One region of the Clostridium sp. BNL1100 genome, then DNA from elsewhere that is predicted to be linked to it. Evidence: riboswitches for the same ligand, from Rfam matches in the RefSeq annotation. Region 1 holds a riboswitch; each other region holds the start of a gene.

Region 1 (7,353 bases):
AAGCCTTACAATCAGAATAGAAAATGAATGTACTAAAACACCTAACACAAAAAACTCATCAAAGGGTACAGATCGTGGAAACGGGTTAGTCATTGCAAATAAAATAATTGCTTCATATAAAAATATTTCAAGTTCTACTATATTTGATGAAAAAAGAATGATATTCTCACAAGTTCTAAGAATGGCAAAAGAGGCTTAACAGCCTCTTTTTGCTTACTTGAGTAATGATTTTGGACATTCTTTTTGATAATAAGACCAAAACCAGCATGCACCTGCAGAAGCAGTAGCTGCAAATACTCCAATTAGAGATAGAACAGTTAGTACCAGTAATTTAATTTTACCCTTCATGTAATTATCCCACCCCTCTTATTTTTTGTTAATCTATACACTATTGGTGTAATATTAACCGTAGATATTAGTGTAATTACTGAAATGATATTTGAGTAAATATTAGGAACTATTAGTGTAATAACAAAGCATATTACTAATAGAATACTACATTTTATCCTTAAATCCCTTTTTCTTTTTTCAGTAACAATTGGTTTTGACACCAGATCAGCAGGTGCGTATAGAAATGTCAAAATTCCTGATATAGTAAATAAAACTATATTTAAGAATTTTATATTAAGAATCTGTGCCAGATATACAGTACCAAATATAAACGTAAAGTGAGTGATTACACATCCGATTTGTGTTTTTGCATGTACTCCTCCTAAATAGGATTTATTTAATGAAAACACTATCACAGCAACTATGGCATATTTAAATTGTCCCAGGAGTAACGCTGCAATTAACACTGTAAGTAATTTCAAACCATCTGCGAAAGCCATATACAATCCGTAATCAATTTGTTCAGCTTTTTCTTCTGAGATTCCCGGGATATTTGAAACAATCTCATTAGTGATTTTCTTTGTTATATCCTCTAGCACTCAATCACCGCCACTTACATTTTACACCATTATATCCTATTTTTCTTTCTTTGTCGATATTATTTTCTTTATATTAATATGTTTCCAATTGAACAGTAAACGTGATATATCATATTAAGAAAAAGGGGATATATTGCATAATATTATATTTGAGTACTAAATGTTACATTTTTGATCCAGCTATGATGACTTCTTTATTTAATAAATAAATTAATAAAGTCAAGCTGCATTCATCGGCACACAAAATTGTAGCCTGCAAAGATTTTCTTTGCAGGATTTAAATTTATGAAACCCCTATTAGTATTTGAACATTGAATTTAAATTCATGCGGTTTTGTTGTTCCGGCACCTCCTCTTGTTACACATACACTTCTGTTTGTACCTAACAATATGTATTGAAGGAGCACTTGCTCTAAGTTTCACCCCAAACTTGTTACCCTGCTTGATAATCTCCGGTTCCTCCAGAGTGAGTTCTTCCATCTGAGGCGAGACCATTCCATAGCCCTTAACCTTAACTTCATGCAAGGCATATTCTACCCTATCATATTCCTTTTTTACCCTTGCAAGGTCTTTTATAAGGCTTATGAGTTTATGCTCACCCTCTATTTCCATTCCAGACTCTTCGCTTAAAATTCTATACAAAAGTCCGTCAGCAGCCGACAAATCGATTAAAACAGTACCTTCCCCAAGGCTTACCTTATCAATAACTGCCCTCTTAACAAATTCATATTGTTCAAAAGAAGGTAGAGCATCCTTTATTGCACGTATTTTCGTGGCTGCTTTAAAGGTATCTCTTATTGAATTTATAATGTCTGCTTTTAACCAATGAGAATCATCCAAAGCTTCAACCCATTTTGGTATATTAATACCTATTTCACAGATTGGAAACTCATGTAGAACCTTTTCCATAACGGTATCAACATCATCAATTCTCATTTGGAGACAATCCATTGCTATTACGGTTACACCGTACTTTTGCTCCATCTCGTCACGCAATTTCAATGTTTCTGAATCTCTTGGATTTGTTGAATTAATAATCACTACAAAAGGTTTATTTATAGCCTTCAGTTCTGTTATTACCCTTCTTTCAGCTTCAACATAATCCTCTCTTGGGATATCTGAAATTGAGCCGTCTGTTGTGATTACAATACCGATGGTTGAATGTTCATTGATTACTTTCTTTGTCCCAAGCTCAGCTGCTTCCTCAAAAGGTATCTGATGATCATACCACGGTGTTGAAACCATTCTCGGGGCATTATTCTCCAAATGTCCCATTGCACCTTTGACCATGTAGCCCACACAGTCAATCATTCTTACTTTAAGTTGCACGTTTTCATCAATAACAACTTCTACTGCTTCGTTGGGGATAAATTTAGGTTCAGTGGTCATTATAGTTCTTCCGGATGCACTTTGCGGAAGTTCATCTATTGCCCTCTCTTTTTGATATGTGTTCTCTATATTAGGGATAACCAACAAATCCATGAACCTTTTAATAAAAGTTGATTTTCCCGTCCTGACAGGTCCCACAATTCCTATGTAAATATCCCCTTGAGTTCTTTCAGCTATTTGCTGGTATATGTTGAATTTATCCACCCTTAGAACCCTCCCCTATATTGTTACACGTCTCGTTACGGACTATGTATATTGTCTTTTTCAATATTAAATATATGTCCGAAAACAGTTATTATTACAAAAAAATAAATTTATTGAAAACTGTGTTTATATACTGAAAACATTGAGAGGACTGATATAAAACCCGGCAGCCTATTTTGATAAGACGGGAATTGACATTAACAAACATTCCACGATATAATTTTTTTATAAAAGGCTGAATCCTCTTTAAATGAGGTACGGAGGAACCAATTTTGGGGCTAATCTGAAAAAGATAATTAGTAAGTGTACATATATTAATCATTTAATAAATCATCTTTGTCTTTTTCGTAGGGCGATCCTATTACCCGAACCCGACAGCTAACTTCGGAAGCCATAAATAGGAGGCTAAAATGTTGCAACTAAAGAAAATGATTTCCGGTGCAGCAACCATTGTGTTGTGCCTGGGATTGTTTGCATTTTCATCTTTTGCCGATGAAATTCAGACTGGAACAGTTTCCGCATCTGTTCTAAATCTCCGAAGTGAACCCGGAACAACCTCAAAGGTCATTGGAAGTATGACCCGCGGGGACAAGCTTAGTATTCTTGAAAGCTCAGGTGATTGGTTAAAAGTAAAAACATCAGATGGTGAAACGGGCTGGGCGTTCAGTCAATACGTTGCCCTTTCCAAAGATTCCGATGAAGATACATCGGACAGGCAGTCTGAAAATTCTACTGACTTATCAGAGCTGATAGTGAAATTTTCCAAGACTCTATTGGGTACAGAGTATGTTTATGGAGGTACAACTCCTAAAGGCTTTGACTGCTCAGGATTTGTACAGTATGTCTTTAAGCACTTTGATATTTCATTAGAGAGGGTAGCTTCCAGTCAGGCAAACCAGGGTAGCCGTGTTTCAAGTCAAGACTTGAGTGCCGGTGATTTGGTTTTCTTTGACACTGACGGAGGTCACAACAGTATCAGTCATGTAGGGATATACATTGGCGGCGGACAATTTATCCATGCGGCATCAGGAAGTTCTACCCGTAAAGTTATAATTTCTGATTTAACTTCCGGGTATTATGCAAACAATTTTATGAAAGCAAGACGAGTTATAGTATAATTTTTGGGGCTGCTCTTTTGAGCAGCTTTTTTTTATCTAAAAAGGGCTGCCGTCCAATGAAAATAATTCACCCGGTGGCAGCCCTTTCATCAACATTTACATTTCGGTTTTTTTATCTCTGGTCATTAATGCTCCTACAGCACTTCTTGGGTCTTTACCTTCAAAAAGTATTTTATATGCTTCTTCAGTTATAGGCATTGAAACACCAAGTTTTTTTGCGAGATCATAGGCAGGCTTTGTAGTTGCTACGCCTTCAACAACCATATTTACTTCATCCAATGCCTGCTGAACGCTCTTTCCCTGACCAATTAAAATACCTGCTCTTCTGTTTCTGCTATGCATACTTGTACATGTAACTATCAGGTCTCCTACTCCCGTGAGTCCTGAAAAAGTATCCGCATGTCCTCCCATGGCTACACCAAGTCTGGATATTTCTGCAATTCCTCTTGTCATAAGAGCGGCCTTTGTGTTGTCACCATACCCCAGACCATCTGAAATTCCTGCACATAAGGCAATAATATTTTTAAGAGCTCCTCCCAGTTCAACACCAACTACATCAGTATTTGTATAAACTCTGAAATTTGGAGTCATAAATAAATCCTGAAGGAACTCAGCAACTTCTATTTTTTCGCAAGCAGCTACCACAGTAGTAGGTATGTCCCGTCCTATTTCTTCTGCATGGCTTGGCCCAGATAGCACTGCTACGTTGTTATCAGGCAGCTCCTCTTTCATTATTTCTGAAAGCAATTTACAGGTTTCATTTTCAATTCCCTTTGAACAGGTAACTACAATAGTATTCTTGGAAATAATGCTTGCAAGGGTTTTGCAGTTCTGTCTTGTAGTTTGTGAAGGAACAGCCAGCACAACTACCTCCGCTTCTTTGCAAGCCTCCGAAATATCGTTTGTAAATTCAACGCTTTCAGCTACTTTAACACCGGGCAGTCTTGTAATATGCTCTCTGTTTTTCTTTAACATTTCTATTTCTTCTACCATGGGTGACCACAATCTAACCTTGTTACCGTTCTTTGATAACAATACCGCCATTGCCGTACCCATGCTTCCCGCACCAACAATTGCTATATTTCTATTCATGTTTGCCTCCCTATACCAATAAAGTTATATATACATTAAGCTTTTTTCTTTTCACCGATTTTTGATTCTGTTCCATTCAAAAGTCTCTTAATATTCCCATTATGACGGGCGATTGCCAATATTGACAGTATCGTCGCAAATATAATAAAAATCGGACTGTTCCCTTTTATGGCAGCCCCTATTGGAAAAGCTACGCATGCTAATATTGATCCCAGTGATACATATCTGGTAATAACTACTATTATAACAAATACACCCAGAAGAATCAGGCCAAGTTTCCAATCCATCATCATTACCACTGAAAATGAAGTGAGAATACCCTTTCCGCCTTTAAACTCGAAGTATACCGGCCAGTTATGCCCTGCTATAGCAGCGATACCGCCAACCATACCTCCTATCCCTGAAATATTACACAAAGTAATTGAATCAGGTATGGAAGTAATAATCAAGTTACCAATAATATATGATAAAACTCCTTTAAGAATATCTCCGAATATTACAAGAACCGCTGCGGTTTTTCCAAGTGTCCTCAATGTATTTGTCATTCCGGCATTGCCGCTGCCATGCTTACGTATATCAGTTCCGTAAATTCTCCCCACAACAATGGAAGTATTCAAGCTTCCAAGAAGATATCCGATTATCATAACCAATAAAATCTTTATTGAAAAAAGACCCATCTTTCCCTCCATAAGCCTAATCGGCTAAAAATCATTTAAAGAAATAAATCCCTAATCTCTCTACAATTGCTTAGACTAATCTTCCTTTTCACGCTGCCTATGGATAAATCTTATGGGAGTTCCTTCAAAGCCGAAATTTTTCCTCAGCTGATTTTCCAAATAACGCTCATAGGAATAATGGAACAATTCCAAATCATTAACAAATACAACAAATGACGGTGGCTTTATGCCCGCCTGAGTCATATAGTATATTTTCAGTCTTTTACCCTTATCTGAAGGAGGCTGAACCATAGCAACTGCTTCGTTTATAAGATCGTTCAACATTCCTGTAGAAATACGGAAGGCTGCCTGATCGGCAACAAATTTGATAAGCTCATAAATTTTATTGACCCTTTGTCCGGTTTTAGCAGATATAAAGAGAACCGGTGCATAGGTCATAAATCCCAATTTCTCATGTACTACTTTCCTGTATTCCTCTAGTGTACCTGTCTGCTTTTCAATTAAATCCCATTTATTAATAACTATAATTGAGGCTTTTCCCTGCTGATGTGCATAACCCGCAATCTTTGTATCCTGCTCTGTTACACCGTCTTCGGCATCAATCATAATAAGGCATACATCTGCACGTTCAATGGCAGTCCAAGACCTGATTGTACTGTATTTTTCAATGGTTTCGTTAATTTTACTTCTTTTTCTTATTCCGGCTGTATCAATAAAAGTGTACTTCTGTCCATCCTTTTCCACATGAGTATCGATAGCGTCTCTGGTAGTACCCGGAATATTACTTACAATAACCCTGTTTTCACCGAGAATTGAATTTATTAATGAAGATTTTCCTGCATTAGGCTTTCCGACAACGGCTACCTTTATAACATCCTCATCCTCTTCAGCATCCATATCTTCGGGAAAATGCTCAAAAACTGCATCAAGAAGATCACCCATACCAAGGCCATGTACAGATGAAATTATCTGCATATCGCCCATACCCAGGTTATAAAATTCATATACATCAGGAGGCGGGTCACCGACCCTGTCAACCTTGTTTACACATAACACAACAGGCTTCTGGGATTTTCTCAGCATGGTTGCAACTTCCTTGTCGGTAGCTGTCATACCATCCTTTGCATCAACCATAAAAATAATAACGTCTGCCGTTTCAATGGCAATTTCAGCCTGACGCTTCATTTGCTGCATAATGATATCCTCGGAATAAGGCTCAATTCCTCCCGTATCTATTAATGTAAACTTTGTGTTTCTCCACTCTATCTCAGTGTATATCCTATCTCTTGTTACACCAGGAGTATCTTCAACAATAGAAATTCTGCTGCCTGCCAGATAATTAAAAAAAGTAGACTTACCAACATTCGGTCTGCCAACAACTGCTACAACAGGTTTACCCAAATACTACACCTCCACGTAAAATTAACAACTAACTTTATTATATTTATATAAAATATCTAATTTCCAATCAATGCATTTACAAAATCACTACCCGAGCTATCCACTATTCGGATGGGGATGTCAAGCTCAACTTCAATACGTTCAACAGTATAATCGTCGAGGAAGACATGTTCTCCGGCTCGCAGCATATTCCTGCTTATTAACAATTCCTGCCCTAGATCACGGCCTTTCAGCTGCTTTACAATATCCTGCCCCGTAAGCAATCCCGTAACAGTTACATAAGGGCCAAAAAAATCATTTTCTATATCATAAACATTGACTTCCAAACCACTATATACATTTTTTATTTCATCTACCAATTGTAATATATTTTTATATACAAGTCTACCTGTTACCAGACTTACCTTTCGTTGGGTAGACATTATATGCTTTTTCTTATTTTTAAGGGCTTCCTTCACTTCTTGCCTGAGCAATGCCACCATTCCAACACCGTTTTCAATCTGCGGAAAGCCCTCATATTCCTTGTATTTTGGAATATCTATAC
Region 2 (7,353 bases), 240 kb from region 1:
CTCCGTATGGTCAGAGTGTCCGTGGGACGCAATAACAATATCAACTTTTTTCGTACCCCTATCAAGAATATATGGTACCATAACTGACTCACCTATATCAAACTCGGATTTCGAATTTGCTTCACGTCCGCCTCCGTCAATAAGTATTTTTGTACCATGAGCTGTTCTTATAAATGTGCTGTCACCTTGTCCAACATCTAAATAAGTTATTTCAAGTGGCTTAGGTATTAGCGACTTAGCCCCGAATATAATAATTATTAAAATAATAATTGCTCTTTTCAGATGTTTTGTGTATTTTTTAGCCTGAAAATAATTTCTGCCTTTAAATATATAAATTATAAATAAGTAGTAAAATAAAACCATTCCAAATGTTGGGGTAGGTAATTTTAACAATGAAAATGGTATTTTAGAAGTTACTTCTGTAACAAACAATATGAAGGACAGAAATGTGTTATTGATATACCCGATAATAACCGCCAGGTATATATTAAGTAAACCTGCAAAAACCATAATAAAACCTATTATTGTTACAAATTCAACCAAGGGCACAACGAGGATATTAGAAATAATGGAGAATGTTGAAAAATTGTTAAAATAATATAAGGTAACAGGTATAACTCCTAACTGTGCTGCAATTGTTGCTGCAAGAGTATCTGAAATCACGTTGGGGATATATTTGTACTCAGTGAAGGATTTAATTTGCGGATAAAACATGACAAGTGACAGTGTTGCACCGAATGAAAGCTGGAATCCTATATCAAATAGTGTATAGGGATTGATTATTAGTAAAATAAGTGCTGAGGCTGAAATACTTGTATATATATCGGGTTCCCGCATTATGATTCTTCCTGTCAGTATTATTATTCCCATAATAACAGCCCTGACTACCGAAGCTGAAAAACCCGTAACAAATACAAATAATATAAGTATAAAAATAGTAATTATATTTGCTTTTAAACTGCTCAATCTCAACTTTTTGAAAATAAAAGTAAATGGCAGAATTATAAATGCGACATTCATTCCTGAGGCTACCATGATGTGGCTAAGTCCGGCTTTACTGAATGCTGTAAAGGCATTTTCATCCAAGCCGTCCTTATATCCGATGAGCATACCTTCCAGCAGTCCTGCCTGATTTTTATCAAGAGAATAACTGATTATGTCAACAACTTTATTTTTAATCGCATATCCTATTCTATATAAGTAGCCTCCTCCTTTTTGACCGGAAACTTGAATATCTGATGCACCATGTAAATATATCCGTCCTGAAATCCCTATTGATGCCAGATATCTTCTATAATCAAATCCTGCCGGATTAGTTGCAGGCTTTGGCTTTTCAACAACCCCTGTAAAACCGATTTTTGTTCTGTAGCCTATTTTTATGTTAATATTGTTTACATAAACCAGTATCCTGTTTTTAACCTTGACGGTCTTATTTTTATAAACTACAGATTCTGTTTTTAGAACAAAATTTGACTTGCCGTCTTCCGAATTCTGTATTTCACTATCAATAAAACCCTTTACTTCTACAGGAATACCGTAATATTGATTAAAGCTTCCAATATAGCGATATTCTGCATTATAGAAAAGCATTCCGCCTGCTATAAAAAAAGAAAGCAAGATAAAAATTATAGTTTTTAAATTTCCGAGTTTTTTAAGAAGACAGATTATAGCTAACATCATTATAGAAGAAATTATAAGAAAACGATTCAATCCAATGCTGTTTATAAGTAGTATCCCTAAAATAAAGGACACAGCGAAAAGACAGAGCGGTCTTTTGATATTCAAAACAACCTCCATATTAAGTTTATAGTAAACTAGAAATTATGAATTTTCAAAGATAAAAAATGAAAGTTAAGAATTAAAAGTTGACATAGACCACAAAAACGTCTTATAAAAGACGTTTTTGTGGTCTATGATAAGATTTAAATTACTCTTTTTGCACCAATGTAAGTTCCCCGGTATTCAGATAAACTCTGAATAAGCACTTTTCCATTGGAAGTTGATGCATGAATAAATTGGTTGTTACCTAAGTAAATACCTACATGGTCTATAGCACCAGCTGATTTTCTGGAAGATGCATCAAAGAACAACAAGTCTCCAGCCCTTAAAGCTGTCTTAGAAACCCTTGTGCCATTTGAATACATGCTTGATGCTGAGCTGTTGAGGCTAACGCCAAAGTTCTTATATACGTAGCCGACATAGCCAGAGCAATCAAAGCCGCTTGGACTTTTCCCACCATAAACATACCTTACACCAATAAACTTCTTTGCATATGCAATTACCCTGCCAACCAGAGAATCATCCTCTTCGCTGACAAATGTTGCAGCTTCCGTAGAACGGGAAGTTTTTGTTGAATTCGCCGCTGAAGAAACAAATTTCTTTGAAACGTATCCAACCTTTGAACCTACTTTAACCTTGTGCCATTCAGTAAGTGTATCCAGTATTTGTACATCGGTTCCTTCTTTTAGAGAACTAATTACTTTGCTGCTTGTACTGGCACTTTCTCTGAAATTGACACCATTAGCATTAATACTTCCTTTTGTGGTAAGAACCTTTATGTAGTCACTGTTTACCCAACCGGTCTTTCCATCAAAAGAAATCTTGTACCAACCGCTAGACTTATCAAGCACTGAAACTCTCTTATTGGAAAGTTTAGTGATGACACTTGCTGAAGTATTTGGGTCTTTTCTTACATTGACGCCAGTACCCTGAATCTGGGCTGACTGCGAAGCAGCCATTGCAGCAGAGCATACTAACACAAGTGAAAAGGCGAAAATACAACCGACAAGTACCTTGGTAATCTTACCTGTCATTGGCCCCTCCTATAGTAGCGCTTCCGAAGTTAGCTGACGGGCTCGGGCAATAGGACCTCCCTACCATTCATTAAATAATAAAGAATGGATTAACCCCAAATCTTGGTTCCTCCGTACCTCTTTCGAGGATTCAGCTTATTAATTTCGTTATTATTATATTTAATTTATTACAGTTTGTCAAACTTTTAGTAATAAAACAGCAATTTTTTGGTAATATTTTTGTAATATTAATGATTTTTACACTTTCTTCCACATGATCAGAGCATGTTCAGTTATTTTTTGTAAATCATAAAACGTGTCAAATTCATATTCGGTATAACCACACTTTTCCCAGAATTTTATACCGGATGTATTATTTTTGCTTACCGAAAGACAAACAGTATTCACATTGTATGATTGCTTAAAATAACTTTCGAGAATACTAATGACTTTTTTACCATAACCTTTGGATTGGTATGGCAAGTCAATAGCTATTGAATTTAACCAGAGTATATTTTCCTCAACAGACAACGAACCTTTGACCAGACCTATAGACTTGTCGATAATAAAAGAATCCTTTTTTTCAAGAAAAATATCCAAAAAGAATACATTATTCTGAGATATAAACTTAAAAAGCTGACTGGAAAATACATCATAGCTTATAAAACTATAAACACCGGTTGCATATTTAAAGCCGTCTGTATTTTCGTAAATTGAATATATATTTTCAATACTTCCGTAGCTAATATTTTTTAAATGCAAATCATCATTCAATATATCTATCTTTAGCATATTACCATATCCTTACTGAACAAAAAGGTATTGATACAAAGAATTATACCAAATAATTGCAGTATTAAGAACAGCATATATTAGGAAATATTTGACACATAATATAAATAGCTTTATTTTTATTATATAAGCAATATAAACATTTTACAAAAGACAGAGAGGAACTAAAAATGTGTAAGGTATTTAACGAGCAATTATTTGAATGTTCTTTTATAACTCTTAAACTGTTACTGGAAGTGTTTAAAAAAAATCTAATAGATATAACTGATTTTAAGAGCAATACCGAACTTAAAATCAGTTATATCCAAAGTAACCTTAAGCATATAAATCAAATTGAAAGAAGGTCATTTATTGAATGTGTAATTCATGAATGTATTGAAATTAATCGCAGTTGCTAATTAAAACTGTAAAATTGCAAAATTAAGTCATCTAATCTTTTACTGATTCTAAGAATGTCGTGTTTCGCCCATGGTTCATTATCCAACAAATCATAAAGCTGCTGCTTAAGACACTCGACTTCTTTGTTAAGTGTATAAATATTTGTTTGCATTATGTAACCCCACTTCTTTTCTTTGGTAAAATATATACTTATTTTACCATTATTTTGTATTCAAGTAAATACATATCCTAAAATTTGTAAGTCCTTGTTGATTTTTTTGCTAAAAGCAGTTTACTTTTTAATCGTTCAGTAGTATATTAAAATAAAATAGTTTGAAATTCAAATTAAGTGAGGATTAAAGACCATGAACTCAGAAACAGAAAATAGTTTACTTATTGTGGATGAACTATTTAGAAAGCTTTTTGATAAGTACAATAAACTTGAGAGTAAAAAATTTTTTAGTAAAACTCTTGATGATCTTACTGTTATCGAAATTAATACAATAGTTGTTATAGGTCACGGTGAAGAAGATAAGAAGATGTCAGAGATTGCAAATACTTTGGGCGTCACCTTTGGTACTCCTACTGTAACTGTTGACAGGCTTATTAAAAAAGGTTATGTAATAAGAAGGCGTGACAAGGAAGACAGAAGGCAAGTTTTTATTTCTCTTTCTGAAACCGGGAAAGATGTTTTTGAATCTATTATTATTATTAGGAATATACTTGCTGAAAAAATATACGGTATCCTTAGTGAGGACGATAGAAAGGCCCTAATTAATATACTTTCATCACTTAATTCACACTTTGATGATATTTTTTGCTTCAAAAATAAGTAGTTTTTTTTTGTCGAAATACTTTGAATTTCAAATTATTTAAATTTACAATATTCGAGGTGGTGAAGTAAAAATAAAATGAACATCTATCCAGAAAAAAAGGAGGTAAAAATTATGCAAACACTGAAAAAGTACAAGAAATTTGCCGTAGTCATTGCAGTTATTTTAATTCCATTGGTCTACAGTTTTTTCTATCTTGATGCCTTTTGGGATCCATACAGCAAACTTGATAAACTTCCTGTAGCCGTAGTAAATCAAGATAATGGAGCAACTATCGGCGGTGAAAACAGAAATCTGGGAAAAGAAATTACAGACAATCTAAAAACCGATAAAAATCTTAAATGGGTTGTTACATCAGAATCTGATGCAAAGGACGGTGTAGAGAACAGAAGGTATTACGCAATGATTAATATACCTGGTGATTTCTCCAAAGATATTTCTTCGGCAGCCGACAGCGATAAAACTCAAGGTAATTTAACATATACTGTTAATGAGAAAAGAAATTATCTTGCAAGTCAAGTCCTAAGCAGGGTTACATTAGAGTTTAAGGATAAAGTCTCCAAGTCTGTTTCCGAAGAAATCGTCGGAACCCTTTTAGATCAGATAAAAGATCTTCCTAATAGTCTCAAGGAACTTGATAATGGCTTAAAGGAAATAAAAGACGGAGCTGAACTACTCTACGACAGCAATGGTAAAATTGTAAAAGGTCAGAAAAAATTTAATGACGGTGTTAATAAGCTTAACAACGGACTCTCAGAAGCCAATAACGGTTCTACTACTCTGTCAAAAGGTTCAAAACAACTCAGCGACGGTGCAGAACTGTTCTACAAGAGTTTATCAGGCGGTTCCGATAAAATAACCGGTTTGGTTAGCGGTTCCAATGCTTTTATGTCAGGTCTGTCAAATCTGAATTCAGGTTTAAATCAGCTAAATTCAGGCATTGCTATAGCTGCTCCCCAGATATCTCAACTGACTAAAGGTAGCTCTGACTTAAACAGCGGAGTACAGTCTTATACATCAGGTGTTGACAAGTATATTGAATCGGTAAACAAGGTTTCTCAGGCTCAATCTGTTTTAGCAAGCTCTATTCAGAAGTATGTGGCAACCCATCCGGAAGCCTTGACAGACCCGAATTTCAAGGCTGTAATCGCTACTCTGGAGGCCTCAAATTCTGTTCCTGAACAGCTCAAAGCTGGCGGAGAACAATTATCTTCTTCTGGAAAACAACTTGCTGAGGGTTCAGGTAAAGTTGCAGGCGGAGTTTCCCAGTTGGCTATACAATTGGGTTCTGTAACGGAAGGTATAAATAAACTTACTGCAGGATCAAACAAATTGAATAAATCATATCCAATGATTAACAAAGGTATCCTTGATACTGCTTCTAGTATCAAAACTGCCTCTGATAAATCCAAGGAGCTTGCTTCAGGTGCTTCATCAGTTAATGAAGGAGTCGCAAAACTTTCAAGCGGTGTTTCTGCACTTGCAGCTGGTAGCGAGGAATTGTTAAAGAATTCTGGTGTTATCCTTGACGGTGAAACAAAGATTCAGGATGGTTTAGGCAAACTTAAGGATGGAGTAACAGCAGCCAGCAGTGGTGTATCCTCTTCCCTTCTAAAGGCTGACGGTAAATTAAACGGTACAGACGGCTTAAAGGAATATGCAGCAGACCCTGTTAAAATTACAGAAAAGAAGGTTTACGGTATTCCTGACTATGGTACAGCCTTTACACCTTATTTTGTATCTCTGTCCCTTTGGGTTGGTGCATTGCTGATGTTCTTTGCAATTTATCTGGATGAGGAAGTAAGATTCCGCAGGTTTTCTTCCGAATCTAAAGGCTATATGAGATTTTTTGCATATACTTTCATAGGCATTGCCCAAGCTCTTGTCTTAGACATTGTTATTTTAAAAGGTTTGCACTTGGAAGTTGCTAATATGGGACTTTTTGTACTGACAAGTATCATAATTTCATTGTCATTTACATCTATAATGAGATTTTTACTTGTACAATTAAGGGATGTGGGCAAGTTCATTGCAATTCTGCTTTTGATATTACAGCTTACTTCCTGCGGAGGAACCTTCCCGATGGAACTTGTTCCACGCTTCTTCAATGTGCTTAATCCGTTTATGCCAATGACATATTCAGTTAATGCATTGAGAGAAGTAATTTCAGGTATTAATGATGGATTCCTGGCACAGAACCTGATTGTTTTAGTTGCTATAATGGCAGGTTTCCTTATATTGAACCTTATAGTATCAAAGCTGAGGTTTGGAAGCATTTCTTCTGATTCTGATGATTTTGTTAAAATATCCGAAGAAGTTTCAGCTTAAATAAAATAAATTTATAATAATTTACAAAATCCGTAAACTGACATAGTTTTTGAACTGTGTCAGTTTTTTATTGGAAGCATATCTTTGCTGTTTTTCTAGCAAAATATTATTAAAGGTATTCACATTATTTTATAGCCATAATTTGGCAGACGGAGGTATAAGCTATGAGAAACAGGAAAATAGACGATGACTCGCTTTTAACCGTTTTTGAGCGAATTATAAATAGTATT
Region 3 (7,353 bases), 750 kb from region 1:
CTTTGCACTAGTTCTTTTAGAAACGGAAATTCAAATTCTTGAAAAAAGGAATCACCTATAAGAGATGCAACAGGGTCTGAAATACTAAATTCAACCCCTAGTTTTGAGGCTTCATTTATATATTCAACAGTACTTTTTAGTGAAAATTCAATCATTTCCTTTGCAAACTCCGGATTTTCATATAAATCAATCATCAAATTCTCTAATCCCCGTATATTGGATGCAGTTGTCAACGGACCGGGAATTTCAGATACAATAGGAAGTTCATTTCCCAAACATTCCAAAAGTTCCTCAAGTGCTTCCAATATGATATTTAATCTTCCGCTTTTTCGAGGATCGGGAATCTCCAACTTTTTATAATCATTGTAATCATTAATGATATTTTCAGATATGTAAGGTGTGTCATGTTTAGGATAAATTACTTTACAGCCTACTGCTTCGGCTATACCGTTTACTATTGGTCCGGTACCGGCAGACTGTATTTCATAAACTTTTCGAGCCTGAATTTGGGATTTTACAATTTGTTTGGAAGATAAATATAAATCTGAAACACTGTCTCCCACCAATTTATATATATAATCTCCAGGACAAAGACCGCAAGGTATTCTGTCAACAGCCTGCTGATGTTTAAATGCGTACATTCTTTCCCTTGGTGTCATTTGATCCACACACACTACTCATTCCTCCCGTATCAAATAAATCCTTCAACAAAAAGCAATGAACATCAGCCGATATTCTAATTTCTACATAATTAGATTAACTTTTTATAAATATTTTGTAATTATTACCCTAATTATACTTTAATTGGTTGTTAATGTCAATCTGTGTCCCTATCCGCTATACAGTAAACAAAAAGCCGCAAAAAACATCAAAAGATGAATTTTGCGGCTATGAATTATTTATATTTACATGATTTCTAAATTACTCTTTTTGCTCCAATATAAGTACCCCTGTATTCTGACAGCTTTTGTACGCGGACTTTGCCGTTTGATGAAGATGCATGAATAAAGGTATTACCACCAATATAAATTCCTGCGTGGTCTATTTGTCCTGATGCTTTTCTACTTGAAGCATCAAAAAATAATATATCTCCTGCCTTTAGCTGGGCCTTTGCTACCTTAACTCCGTTGGAATACATACCCTGTGCCGACCTGTTAAGATTGACATCAAACTTTTTGTATACGTAGCCTACAAAACCTGAACAATCAAAACCGGTTTGTGGATTCGTTCCACCATAAACATATCTGACCCCTTCAAACTCACGGGCATACGCAATTAGTTTACTGTTTACAGAGCCATCGTCCTCAACGGCTGAGAATGCAACTACATTTACCGATCTGGACGTTTTTGTACTGGCAGATGAAATATTCACAAATTTAGATGATACATAGCCCACCTTTGAACCTATTTTAACCTTGTTCCAACCCTTTACAACATCAAGAATCTGTACGGAAGTACTTTTTTTAAGCGAGCTTATAACCTTGCTTGAAGTTCCGGCACTTTTCCTGAAATTGACGCCATTTGCATTTATTGCTCCTTTTACAGACTGCAATTTAACATAATTGCCGTTCACCCAGCCGGTTTTCTTGTTATACGAAACCTTGTACCAGCCTTTGGAGTGGTCAGTTACAGTTACTTTTGCATTTGTCAATTTGGTAACAATTGAAGAAGATGTTGTCGATGCCTTTCTCATTTTAACATTTGTACCTGTAACTTTTGCCGGCATTGTTGCAGCCATTACAGCCGTAGATGCAAATGCAAAAATCAGGGCAATAATACATCCTGCAAGTGCCTTGGTAATCTTTTGTTTCATTGTTCCTCCTATAGTGTGCTTCCGAAGTTAGCTGCCGGGTTCGGGTAATAGGATCACCCTACCATATAAAATGGATTAACCCCCTTTTTCTTGGTTCCTCCGTACTTCGTACTTGTGACGAAGATTCAGCAAATTTTTTTGACTGCTTCTATATAAAACTAGATTTCCTCACCACCTCCTTTAATTAAGTCAAAAAATACAAGCAGTCAATATATAATTCGAATTATATATAATACTTTGCGGGGTCAAAGCCCTGGTAATATATGCTTATTGTTTTTTACCCGTATTCCACTCCTGTTTCTGCCACTCCTCAACAGTATCAAACTTACGGGTATCCATTGGCTCATAACCTTTCAGGCTTAATGAATTCGTTACTACGGATACAGAGCTGAAGGCCATTGCTCCACCTGCAATCATTGGATTGAGTAATCCCAGCGCTGCAAATGGTATTCCTATGATATTGTAGAAGAATGCCCAGAATAGATTTTGTTTTATTTTGGTCATTGTTTTTCTTGATAGTCTTATGGCAGCTGGAATGGTTCTTAAATCACCCCTCATAAGGGTAATATCTGCTGCTTCAATGGCAACATCCGTACCTGTGCCTATTGCCATACCGATGTCTGCGGTAGCTAAAGCCGGAGCATCGTTTATTCCATCACCAACCATTGCAACTATTTTGCCTTGTGCTTTTAGCTTTTCTACTTCCTCTGCCTTGTTTTCAGGAAGTACCTCCGCCAGTACATTAGTTATTCCTACCAGCTTTGCAATAGCATTAGCAGTCCTTTTATTGTCACCTGTAATCATATATACGTCAATGCCGATATTTTTCAATTCTTCAATTGCTTCCTTTGAATTTTCCTTCAAGGTATCGGCTACTGCAACAAGAGCAGTAAGTTTGTTGTCTATAGACATCAGCATTGCTGTTTTACCTTCATCCTCAAGTCTTGCAATGTCAGCTTCAACATTCCCCATATCAATACCCTGTTCACTCATAAGCTTTCTGGTACCCATATATATTGTTTTACCGTCTATAACAGACATTACGCCTCTTCCCGGTATTGCTTCAAATTTGTCGGGATCATTTATTTTACTAAGTTCTTTTTTACCATGCTCATAAATTGCTACTCCCAAAGGATGCTCTGAACTTTTTTCAGTAATTGCCGCAAGCCTTAATATTTCTTTTTCAGTATAGGAAGTGTCTATAACAACTATATCGGTAACTTCGGGCTCACCTTTTGTAATTGTTCCTGTTTTATCAAGAACTACAGCGTTTAGCTTATAAGCCATTTCCAGATGTTCTCCACCTTTAATAAGTATGCCGTTTTCAGCACCCTTTCCGGTACCTACCATTATTGCGGTAGGAGTTGCCAACCCAAGGGAACATGGACACGCTATAACCAAAACTGCTACCGCACTTACTATTGCCTTCGTTACATCACCGGTTACCAGCAACCATATTACAAAGGTTAATAACGCAATTGCCACAACCACAGGAACAAATATACCTGAAACCTTGTCAGCAATCTTCTGAATTGGAGCCTTTGAGCCCTGGGCATCTTCAACCATCTTGATTATTTGTGACAATGCAGTATCCTTGCCTACCTTTGTAGCTTCGAAACGGAAGGTTCCGAATTTGTTTATGGTTGCTCCGATTACAACATCGCCTGCTTTCTTCTCAACCGGAAGGCTTTCTCCTGTGAGCATTGATTCATCTATGGATGAATTACCTTCCAATATTTTACCATCAACAGGAATTTTTTCTCCAGGTCTTACAATTACGACATCACCGGGCAGAACATCTTCTATAGGTATGTCTTCTTCAGTACCGTTCCTGAGTACTCTGGCCGTCTTAGCCTGCAAACCCATAAGCTTCTTTATTGCTTCAGAAGTTTTGCCCTTTGCAACCGCTTCAAGGTATTTGCCCAATAAAATAAGTGTAATAATAACTGCTGCAGCTTCAAAGTAGAGGTCTTTCATCATGCCTTTATGAACTTCCTCAAAAAAAACATTGTAAAGACTGAAAAAATATGCAGCAGATGTACCCATGGCTATTAATACATCCATGTTGGCACTTTTTGATTTCAATGCGTAATATGCATGTTTATAAAATCTGAAACCAATTATAAACTGTACCGGAGTTGCTATTATCAGCTGGAAATACTGATTATGAAGTAATGAAAGCAAAGGGCTGTCCAGATTCAGCATTCCCAGTATCATTGCAAGTACAAGAGGAGTACTTAGTACTGCCGATACAATCAGAGAAAGCTTCAAGGATTTTATTTCCTTCTCCCTTTGCTCTTTCTCAGTATCCGTGTTTACCTCCTCGGCCTTCTCCGCTCCATAGCCTAAGCCTTCAACTATTTTTATTATGTCTGAAACTTTTACCGTAGACGGGTCGTATTCAATATTTGCCTTTTCTGTGGCAAGATTAACGGCTGCCTTAACAATTCCTTCGGTCTTACTAAGCTTTTTTTCAATTTTTGCAGAGCATGCCGCACAGGACATACCGGAAAGCTTCAATTCAATTTTGTTTCCGGATTTTGCGCTTTCCTTTATAACGCCATAACCCAGCTTTTCGATTATTTCCTGAAATTTCGCTGAATCGGTCATACTGTCATCGTATTCAACAGTTGCTTTTTCTACCGCAAAATTAACATTTGCATTCTTTACTCCCTCAAGCTTATTCAGACCCTTTTCAATCCTTGCTGCACAAGCTGCACAGCTCATACCTGTGATTTTAAGGGATTCTTTCCTATCCATTTTATCTGCTCCTTTTTTGTTGTAATAGTGTATACATTAGCCGCAGCACCCTCCTGCTGACGCTCCCGCAGATGGTGTATAGCTGTTTACTTCATCCTTTATTTCTTCAATATTAATTGTATTTATATTATCTACCACCTTTACATAGCCGTGTAACATACCCATTCCGCATTGGAAGGTAAAGTCAAGAGTCGGCGACAATTCAGGTGTTTCCTTTTCACTTTTCAAATCCATCTGTGCCTGATACTCCGGAAATACAATTATGCTGTTGCATATGTTTAATTGGTCTGTATCAAACTTTATTTTAGCAGGTATTCCCTTTTGCAAAACAACAACCGCAGGTGAATACCCGTAATCGTTTACTGTTACAGTTACCTCCTGTTTATCTCCGTTTACCTTTGAAATGGCTACCTCGTCAGTAGGAATCTTGCCATTTGCAAATTTAGTAGCCTTCGAGGCTGCTCCACAACACCCTCCTGAACCGGAAACAGTACCCTGAGAATCGGTGTCGGAAGTTGAATCTTCAGCACTTACAGCAGACAGATCACCGACAACCTTTATATTGCTACTAATCATTCCCATCCAGCAGCTGTAAACAAATTTTCCTTCACTGTCCGGGGTAAATTCAATAACATTTTCTCCGGCCTTCAATGGCAGATTCTCAATATTGTATTCAGGTATGTTTATTCTGTTGTTACAGCCGTTTATATCACTTTGATCAGCTGTAATTGTCCATTTTACAGGAATACCTTTTTGAACCGTTATAGGACTGTACCTTCCGGAATCAAGCTTTGTGGTAACTACCTGAACATTTCCCTCTATTTTTGCAACTCCTCCTTCAGAAGATGATGCACCAAGGACTATGCTTGTATTAAATCCCGAAAGTGAAAGCCCTCTGTTTAACATTATAATACCAAGAATCAATACCAGTACAGCACTTACCTTCATCATTTTGTGTGTAAATTTGCTGCTGAGAAATGAGCTGACAGCACCAAACCCAAACATCAGGGGAACCGTTCCAAGGCTGAATAGAAACATTGATAAGGCTCCTGCCATGGCACTTCCCGTGCCCAGTGCATATAGCTGCATTGCCTGCAAAGGTCCGCAGGGCATAAGTCCATTCAGCATTCCAACCAACAAAGGCCCACGGCTTCCGCTGTTTTCATGTACTTTTTTGGCAAAAATCTTGGGCATTCTGGGATTCAATTTTCGAAGTGCAGGAAAAATATTCAACATATTTATACCCATTATAACCATAAAAATACCCGATAGAATTGCAACTACACCCTTAGCAGTACCTGAAAAACTTACAACTGAGCCTATTCCTCCTACAATCCCACCTACGATGGTATAGGAAATTACACGTCCTATGTTGTATAACACGCTTGGTTTTAGTTTGTCAAATTTTGAATCCCCGGCTGAAGCTTTGTATCGGACGCATACCGATAGATTTATCCCTCCGCACATGGCCACACAATGAAGTGATGTCAGCAGCCCTATAAAAAACAGAATTCCGTACCCCATTGACTGGTTTACATCAGGTACAAAATTAAACCCAATCGTATTTTTTATAATTACGTAAAGGGCGAGTATAATTACTGCTATTCCCGCAACCTGCCCGGCTCCCGGCCACTCCGACTTTTTATCGGGAATATTTGAAGTCTGTATGTTATTTGACATATCTTTTGGCTTATTTTTTACCGTATAATCCAGTCTTTCAATTGTTTCTATTATTTTATTCAGCTTAACGGCATCTTCATTATAGGTTACGTAAACATTTGAACTGCTGTAAATTGCCTTAACATTTATAATTCCGTCCAGTTTTTTAACTGCATTTTCTATTCTCGTTTCGCAACCCGTACAAGTCATGCCTTCTATTTGAAGAATTATATTCATCAGATTTTCCTCCTTCATTTCACAATCTGCTTATTTAGCTTTTAGTAGCTTATCATTTCTATGTGAAGATTTTATGGAGGAAATCAAGTTGGTTTTTATAATATTTTTAAATAGATTTACAGACTATATATTATAGAATTAAATTTTGCAGCTGACGGGGGTAGTTTTATGAAAAAAAGACTGTTAATGTGTTTATTTACTGTATTTATGCTGATTTCATTGTCCTTTAACTGTTTCCATGCAGAAGCATCACTCTTTTCCGGTCAATTAAAAGATTCCTGTAAGGAAAAGCCTTTTACTATGGTATGGCTTTCCGACTCTCAGTACTATGCCAAAAGCTATCCTCAAATTTATGATTGTCTTGGGGATTGGTTTGTCAAAAAGTACAAGCATAACTCTTTTGGATATTTGATTGTATCAGGCGATATTGTGGACAATGCAAGCTGTTTAAACCAATGGGAGGTTTCAAGCCGAAACTTTAAAAAACTTGATGATGCAAATGTGCCTTATGGTGTTCTGGCTGGTAATCATGACGTTATGATGAATGGACTTAATTATAGCATATTTAAAAGTTATTTTGGTGCTTCCCGATATATAGATAAGCCTTGGTACGGAGGCAGCATGGATGATAACCGTAACCACTACGACCTAATATCTTTTAGCTCTCATGATTTTATTATACTATACCTAGGTTTTAGTAGCGAAACTTCTCTTGAAACAACAACTTGGGTAAATGGAGTTCTTGAAAAGTACCCAGACAGAAATGCTATTCTGGTTTTACATGAATATCTTAACGAAGATGGAGAGATGACAGAAAAGGCCCGGATAGTTTCGGACAGTATTGTCCTTAAAAACGACAATGTCTTTATGGTATTGTGCGGACA

What was found. A riboswitch is a leader RNA that binds a small molecule or an ion and turns the genes downstream of it on or off. The one in region 1 is predicted to bind cyclic di-AMP.
Region 2: linked by a shared signal. The riboswitch ahead of CLO1100_RS11110 (NlpC/P60 family protein) and the one ahead of CLO1100_RS12225 (SH3 domain-containing C40 family peptidase) in region 1 are both predicted to bind cyclic di-AMP.
Region 3: linked by a shared signal. The riboswitch ahead of CLO1100_RS08850 (C40 family peptidase) and the one ahead of CLO1100_RS12225 (SH3 domain-containing C40 family peptidase) in region 1 are both predicted to bind cyclic di-AMP.

What each region holds. Positions count from the first base shown of each region.
Region 1 covers NC_016791.1:2,868,217-2,875,569, forward strand. Annotated here, with positions in the region: gene CLO1100_RS12210 (GHKL domain-containing protein) at 1-199, shown strand, start outside; gene CLO1100_RS20280 (cyclic lactone autoinducer peptide) at 214-348, opposite strand; gene CLO1100_RS12215 (accessory gene regulator B family protein) at 345-929, opposite strand; gene spoIVA (stage IV sporulation protein A) at 1,253-2,521, opposite strand; cyclic di-AMP (ydaO/yuaA leader) riboswitch at 2,745-2,930, shown strand; gene CLO1100_RS12225 (SH3 domain-containing C40 family peptidase) at 2,932-3,639, shown strand; gene CLO1100_RS12230 (NAD(P)H-dependent glycerol-3-phosphate dehydrogenase) at 3,736-4,731, opposite strand; gene plsY (glycerol-3-phosphate 1-O-acyltransferase PlsY) at 4,767-5,408, opposite strand; gene der (ribosome biogenesis GTPase Der) at 5,484-6,809, opposite strand; gene CLO1100_RS12245 (DUF512 domain-containing protein) at 6,866-7,353, opposite strand, start outside.
Region 2 covers NC_016791.1:2,627,244-2,634,596, forward strand. Annotated here, with positions in the region: gene CLO1100_RS11105 (DNA internalization-related competence protein ComEC/Rec2) at 1-1,785, opposite strand, end outside; gene CLO1100_RS11110 (NlpC/P60 family protein) at 1,923-2,813, opposite strand; cyclic di-AMP (ydaO/yuaA leader) riboswitch at 2,818-2,959, opposite strand; gene CLO1100_RS11115 (N-acetyltransferase) at 3,051-3,584, opposite strand; gene CLO1100_RS11120 (hypothetical protein) at 3,755-3,982, shown strand; gene CLO1100_RS21245 (aspartyl-phosphate phosphatase Spo0E family protein) at 3,979-4,134, opposite strand; gene CLO1100_RS11130 (MarR family winged helix-turn-helix transcriptional regulator) at 4,328-4,798, shown strand; gene CLO1100_RS11135 (YhgE/Pip domain-containing protein) at 4,910-7,123, shown strand; gene CLO1100_RS20825 (hypothetical protein) at 7,288-7,353, shown strand, end outside.
Region 3 covers NC_016791.1:2,121,836-2,129,188, reverse strand. Annotated here, with positions in the region: gene CLO1100_RS08855 (uroporphyrinogen decarboxylase family protein) at 1-674, opposite strand, end outside; gene CLO1100_RS08850 (C40 family peptidase) at 917-1,813, opposite strand; cyclic di-AMP (ydaO/yuaA leader) riboswitch at 1,814-1,954, opposite strand; gene CLO1100_RS08845 (heavy metal translocating P-type ATPase) at 2,081-4,573, opposite strand; gene CLO1100_RS08840 (sulfite exporter TauE/SafE family protein) at 4,610-6,469, opposite strand; gene CLO1100_RS08835 (metallophosphoesterase) at 6,638-7,353, shown strand, end outside.